2 regions of the Brevibacterium sp. UBA7493 genome follow, and region 2 is predicted to be linked to the other one. Evidence: predicted binding sites of a transcription regulator. Region 2 holds the regulator's gene; the other holds the start of a gene.
The links. The regulator HspR, encoded in region 2, represses chaperone genes until heat shock. The targets are predictions, from matches to a motif close to AAGTTGAGTCNNNNNGACTCAACTT.
Positions count from the first base shown of each region.

Region 1: the regulator HspR is predicted to act here: its motif matches at 1,410-1,434, upstream of B4E96_RS01920 (Hsp20/alpha crystallin family protein).

Region 1 covers NZ_DLOD01000003.1:125,594-129,000, reverse strand. Annotated here, with positions in the region: gene B4E96_RS01930 (polysaccharide deacetylase family protein) at 1-301, opposite strand, end outside; gene B4E96_RS01925 (AEC family transporter) at 413-1,345, opposite strand; gene B4E96_RS01920 (Hsp20/alpha crystallin family protein) at 1,465-1,902, shown strand; gene B4E96_RS01915 (quinone oxidoreductase family protein) at 2,022-3,005, opposite strand; gene B4E96_RS01910 (class I SAM-dependent methyltransferase) at 3,090-3,407, opposite strand, start outside.
Region 2 covers NZ_DLOD01000004.1:56,930-60,336, reverse strand. Annotated here, with positions in the region: gene B4E96_RS04120 (maleylpyruvate isomerase family mycothiol-dependent enzyme) at 1-281, shown strand, start outside; gene B4E96_RS04115 (hypothetical protein) at 482-1,234, shown strand; gene B4E96_RS04110 (heat shock protein transcriptional repressor HspR) at 1,454-1,960, opposite strand; gene B4E96_RS04105 (DnaJ C-terminal domain-containing protein) at 1,976-3,034, opposite strand; gene B4E96_RS04100 (nucleotide exchange factor GrpE) at 3,263-3,407, opposite strand, start outside.

The DNA.
Region 1 (3,407 bases), on a different contig from region 2:
ATGACTCGGATTCGGGCAGCCGCTGGCGGCGCAGCTCGCTGACGAAGTCACTGATCTTCCGATTGAACGCCTCAGCACCGCGAACCTCGGGAAAGCGCAGAGTATAGTCCGGGCTGTCGGATTCGTGGCGCTGGCCGAGCACATCGGCAGGTTCGGCTGCAGCGGCGAACGGTGTGCGGCCATCGGCGAGTGCGGTGACCTGTGCTGCTGCCTCGCGGCTGGCGCCGTTCGAGGCGCAGCCGCTGAGCAGCAGGGCTGCGATCGCCGCTGAAGCGACAGCGGCGCGGGGACGACGCGACATGAGGAGACGATCCTGGGTGCAGACGGGGATGCGGGGACGAATCAGAGTTTAATCCGTGCCCCTGTGGAGATGCACACCGAATCCGGTGAATGTGAGGAGTTCGAAAGGCTCTCACAGCAGCAGCTGTGCACCGGTCGTCAACACGATCGGCAGGGTCAGCATCGAGATGACCGTCTGACCTGCAATCAGAGCGGCCATGAGAGTGGCGTTGCCGCCGAGCTGCCGAGCCATGACGTAGGCGCTGGAGGCTGTGGCGATCGACTGGAAGATGAGCCCGACGACAGCAGCCTCTCCCCTGACGCCGAATGCCAGCAGCGAGACGACCGTGACCGCCGGGACGATGAGCAGCTTGAGCACGGTCGCTGAGACGAAGGCGACGGCGTGCTCGCGCACCGAGAACCGCCGGATGCCAGCACCGACGCACAGCAGGCCGATCGGCAGCGCGGCAGCGGCGAGCGGATCGATCATCCCGGCCACCGCCTCGGGCGTGGTCACCGGCAGCACATTCCACGCCCCACCGGCAGCACAGCCGAGCACGAGCGGGTTGAGGATGACAGAGCGGCCGAGTGCCAGCCAGGAGCGCTTGTCGACGAGGAAGAGCTCGAAGGCGATCGAGGAGAGCACGTTGACGAGTGGGACGAGCACCGCGCCGACGATGGCAGCCAGTGCCGCGCCCTCCGGGCCGAAGAGAGTCGCCGACAGAGACAGGCCGATATAGGTGTTGAACCGGATCGCACCTTGGACCACAGAGGTGAACGATGGCCGGTCGGAGGCGAGCACCCGGTTGAGTGCGAAGAGGATGATCGTGATGCCGATCGTCGGCAGGACGAGGGCGCCGGCCAGGCGGCCGATGTCGATGTGGGAGATGTCGACAGCTGAGATGTTGCGGAAGAGCAGCACCGGCAGTAGGACGAAGTAGGCGAGCTTCTCGGCACCGGACCAGAAATCAGGGTCACTCAGCAGCCGCAGCCGGCGCAGCACCCAGCCGAAGGCGATGAGGCCGGCGACCGGGATGAGGGCGCCGACAACACTGACGAAGTCCATGTGCCCACTCTACGGAGACTGAGGTGATTCCCAGGAAACTGGTCAAGTGACGGGAATGAAACCAAACTTGAGCGCGTTAGACTCAACGTAAGCGACCAGCTGACCGAAAGGAGCCTGCCATGGCTGCAAAGTTCGATCCGATCCGCGATCTCGACCGCTTCTTCTCCGACATCACCCGCACCCCGAACAGCACCGCCCTGCCGATGGACCTGTACCGCGACGGCGACGCCTTCGTCGCCCGCATCGACATGCCCGGTGTCGACCCGTCGAGCATCGATGTCGACGTGCAGGATCGCACCCTGACGGTGCGCGCCGAGCGGACCGCCTCGACGGACAGCTCCGAGGTGCAGTGGCTCAGCCGTGAGCGCCCGACGGGCACCTTCGCCCGCCAGCTGACGCTGGGCAACCGCATCGCCCTCGACCAGATCACCGCTGCCTACGAGGACGGCGTGCTGCTGCTGACCATCCCGGTCGCAGAAGAGGCCAAGCCGCGCAAGATCTCGGTCAACCACACCCAGCGCGGAGACGTCATCTCCGGCGACGAGTCCCAGGCCTGATGAGCTGAGCGCTCCTGCGCCCAGCTCATCACGCCAACGGGCCGCACACCTGAGCAGGTGTGCGGCCCGTTTCGTGTCTCAGTTCCTAATGCTGGGGGACGCCGGAGCTGTGCTGCGGCTCAGTCGGTGCTCAGCACGATCTTGCCGAAGCGCAGGTTCGAATCGAGCTGCGAGTGAGCCTCTGCCGCCTCGTCGAGCGGGTAGACGGAGTCGATGATCGGGTCGATCGAACCGTCTTCGACCATATCGAGCAGGCCGGCGAAGTCCCGCGGGGAGCCCATGGCGGTGCCGAGCACGCGCTTGTGGGCCAGGTACAGGGTGCGGATGTCGAAGTCCTCGACGACGCCCTGGTTCTCCGTCCCGCCGAGGGCGACGACCGCGCCGCCGGGCTTGAGCATCATGACCGATTCCTGCAGCGTCGAGCCCACGGAGTCGAAGACGAGGTCGGCCTCGCCGATCTCATCGCGCAGTGTCAGCTCCCAGTCGTCGACCGTGTAGTCGACACCGGTGACGGCGCCGAGTTCCTTGGCGAGGTTGATCTTGTCGTGATTCGACGAGGTCACCGCCACACGCGCACCGGCCTTGACCGCCAGCTGCAGGGCCAGCAGCGAGAGCCCGGAACCGGCGCCGAGGATGACGACGGTCTGGCCCTTCTCAAGCTGCCCGACGGTGAACAGCGCGCGATAGGCCGTCACTCCCGACAGCGCCAGCGCTCCGGCTTCGGCCCAGGCCATCCGCTTGGGCTTGGGGTACAGGTTCTCCTCCGGCACGGCGATGAGCTCGGCATAGGTGCCGTCGCTCGGGCCGCCGAGGATGCTGAAGTCCGGGCCGGCGCAGGCATCGGAGTCACCCCAGTTGAGCGAGGGGAAGACGATGACCTCCTCGCCGGTGTCGCGGCGGATGCCGGCGGCATCGGAGCCGAGGATGAGCGGCAGGTGCGGGCGGTACTGCGGTCCGGCGCCTTCGCGGATGAGTGCGTCGCGCCGATTGATGCCGGCCATCTTGACCTCGACGAGGACCTTTCCATCTGCCTGCGGTTCGGGCAGTTCGGAACACTGCAGCACCTCGGGCCCGCCGTGCTCAGTGAGCTGGATTCCACGCATGACGTCTCCTTCCTGACTCTGGGTCCATCCTCTCATGCCGGCACTCCCCTGAGGCGGGTGGGCGCGCCTGCGACCAGGGATGTCTCAGTCTGCGGTCGGCAAGCGTGAGATGCTCACGAGGCACAGATAGGGCAGCTCGAATGTGCCGGTCGTGTCGAATCCGGCCTCATGGGCCCGATAGTCGCGGATATTGGCTTCGACCCGGGAGCGGGTGCGCTCGTTGGAGCGCAGCCAATAGGACCGGGTGGCTGCCAGCTTGACGACGGTGTCGATGGTGACCGGTGTGGTGAAGAGGTGCTCCTGGGTGGGTTCAGTCGTAAACCCGTGCCCGAGGTGGGGCTGCCAGCCGGGCCGGTAGACGTCGCCTGCGTGCATGATCCGGGCCAGGCGCAGCACCCACGG
Region 2 (3,407 bases):
ACGCACTGCTCGATGAGATCACCGGCATGTGGATCGCCCGCGACGAACCAGTCAACTTCAAGCTCGACATCACCGACCGCGACGAATCCCCACGCATGGTCGTCGCCGGGCCGGAAGACAGGCGTCCAGCTGAGCCGATCGAGGTGACCGGCGAGGCAGCCGAGATCGTGTCCTATCTCACCGGGCGCGGCTGGCCGAACTCCGGGCTCGAGGACAACGACAAGGGCGCCTCGGGAACGGCGACTCCGCAGGACCTCCCCGAACCGCCGCCCTGGATCTAGCACCGACAACGACGAGGAAGAGGACGAGCGTCATGAGCTACCCACCCCAGCCGCCCCCGCCGAACGGCCCGCCAGCAGGCGGGCCGCCTCCGGGAGGTCAAGAGCCGCCGGGTGTCCAGCAGCCTCCAGGTTCCCAGCCTTCAGCCGGTCCGCCGCAGCCCGGTGGGCAGCATCCCGGCGGCTCGCACGCGAGCAGCAGCATGCACCCGAGCGACAGTCCAGCTGGCCAGCAGAGCCCGGGCGGAGCCGGGTACGGAGCGCCGTCGGCACCGCAGTACGGCAGCCAGGCACCTCAACCGGGCCAGCAGCCGCCCCAGTATCCCGGTTACCAGGGGAAGCAGGGTGATCAGGGCCAGCAGCCGCCTCAAAATCCCGGCCAGGAGCCGCAGTACGGCGGCCAAGATCCTTATGCCACCGGGGCGGGTGCCCCGAAGCCGAAGTCGAAGATGCCGCTGATCGGCAAGATCCTGACATTCGTCGGCGCTGGAATCCTCGCACTCACCATCATCGGCGGCATCATCATGACGATCGCCGGCGTTTCGTCCCTGTCAGGGTTCTCCGACGAGGCGATCCGCGTCAACGGCACCACGAACCAGTTCTTCGAGGCGGAATCTGAGTGGCAGGTCTATGTGCCAGAGGGCTCCGGATTCACCAGCTGCACGATCACAGGGCCCACCCCGGTGGGCAAGGGAACGAATCAGACGTCGTCCTACTCCTTCGACGGCAGGACCTATGAGTCGATCGACGGGTTCTCGGTCCGGGAAGCAGGCACCTACTCGATCACATGCAACCAACCCGATGTCATCATCGCCCCACCCCTGTCGGTCGGCGGGATCTTCTCCACCGTCGGCGGCATCCTCATCGCCGTGTTCGGCGGCCTGCTCGGCGTGGGCTTGACGATTCTCGGCATCATCCTGTGGATCGTCGGCCGGAAGCGAGCACAGCGGGCATGACCGAAGCACCGGTTCGACACGGGCCGACTGTCGTGCTGCTCAAGTGGTTCGCGTTGGCACCGCTGTTTCACGACACCCTCATCTGAGGCGATCAAGTCCGGGCGGTACGACCTGGGCAGCGGGGCCGCACCACCGGGACAGCGCAAGCGGCGCCCAGCTGCTGAGCTGGGCGCCGCTTCGCATGGTCAGGTGCGAAAGATCGCCTCGCAGGCTGCCGCGTCACCGGCGGCGGTAGAGGAGGATGTCGCGGGAGGCGCGATCGGCCCCGCTCCCGCCCGGCCGGGCGCTGGCTGCCGAGGGCAGAGCCCCGGCGATGCGCACCCGCGGGCGCCTGCCGTGCATGACGGAGACGATGTCGCCGCTCTGCCCGGCGGCGAAGACCCGAGATTCGGCCTGCACGCGCTGCCGCAGCCCATCGATCTGCTGGCGCAGCTCGTGGACGACTGCATGCGCCTGGGTCGCGGCGTCGCGAGCCTCGTCGAGGTCGCGGCGCAGGGCGAGGATCTCCTTGATGCCAGCGAGGTTGATGCCGTCTTCCTTGCTCAGCTTCTGGATCAGCCGCAGCCGCTCGATGTCGCGCGGTGAGTAGCGCCGTCCGGTACCGGCGGTGCGCTTGGGCACCACCAGCCCCATCCGGTCGTACTGCCGCAGCGTCTGCGGGTGCATGCCCGCCAGCTCAGCGGCAACGGAGATGACGTAGACGGCGGCTGTCGCTCCGATGTTCATCGACGCTCACCCCGCTCATCTCTCCCGGGCCCGGTCGAGCAGCCCGGCTCGCGGATTTTCACCGCTGGTGGCCTCACGGAAGGCCTCGACCGCTTCCTTGGCCTTGGGCGTCAGGTTCTTCGGAACGGCGATCTCGACGGTCACCAGCAGGTCACCGGTGAGCTTCTTCGTCTCGATGCCCTTGCCGCGCACCCGCAGGGTGCGGCCCGACGGTGTGCCGGCCGGGATCTTCACCCGCACCGGCATCCCACCGAGTGTCGGGACCTCGACCTCGGCGCCGAGGGCAGCCTCGTCGAAGGTCACCGGCAGCGTCATCCGCAGGTTCGCGCCGTCGCGGGTGAACACCGGGTGGGGTTCGACCTGCACGGTGAGGATGACGTCACCGGGTTCGCCGCCGTTGGGGCTGGCCTTGCCCTTGCCGCGCAGGCGGATCTTCTGCCCGTCTTTGACACCGGCCGGGGTGCGCACGGTCAGCGGCTTGCCCCCGGGCATCGACAGTTTGACTGTTGCGCCCTTGGCGGCTTCGGTGAAGGACAGCTTCGTGCTGGCCTTGATGTCCCCGCCCTTGAGCGGGCCGGTGGAGAACCCACCGCCGTAGGGGCTGTCATAGGGGCTGCCGCCGTAGGAGCCGCCGAATCCGCCGAACAGATCAGCGAACTCCGGCGGGATGTCCCCGCCAGCCGAGCCAGCCGGCCCGCCGCCGGGGCTGCGGGTCGTGTAGCGGGTGCGGGTGCCGCCGCCTCCGGTGTTGAACAGGCCGGAGAAGATGTCCTCGAACCCGCCGGCACCGCCGGGTCCGCCGGCGTCGGCGGAGAACCGGGCACCGCCGCGGCCCATCGCCCGCACCTGGTCGTACTGCTCGCGGGTCTCCTTGTCCGACAGCACCTGGTTGGCCTGCCCGATCTGCTTGAACTTCTCCTCTGCGGCCTTGTCACCGGGGTTGGTGTCCGGATGGTACTTCCGGGCCAGCTTCCGGTAGGCCTTCTTGATCTCCGACTCCGAGGCGTCCTTGGAGACGCCGAGGATCTGGTAGTAGTCCGTGTCGAACCATTCGTTCTGAGGTCCGGAATTCACCTGGCACCTCCTTTCCGGCTCGCGCCGTCATCGTCTGTCGTGTATGTCTGGATGTCTGTTCCCGTCTGCTGTGCGGCAGCCGCGGCTGCCGGTCTGTCGTTCCTCACGCACCGCATGCGCAGGCCGTCTGCCTGCCCATCCGGTCCGTGCCCGAGGCGGTGGCCGCCTCGGGAACGGAATCCGCAGCTCACGCCGCGGTCGGCTCATGCCGGGTGCCGGCTGTGCAGATCAGTCTGCCGGAGCCTGCACGCCGACGCGGGCGGCGCGCAGCACCCGCTCGCCGAGCATGTAACCCGGCTGCATGACGAGGAAGACCGTGGGTGTTTCGACCTCGTCGCTGGGCTGCTGCATGAGCGCTTCGTGGATGTTGGCG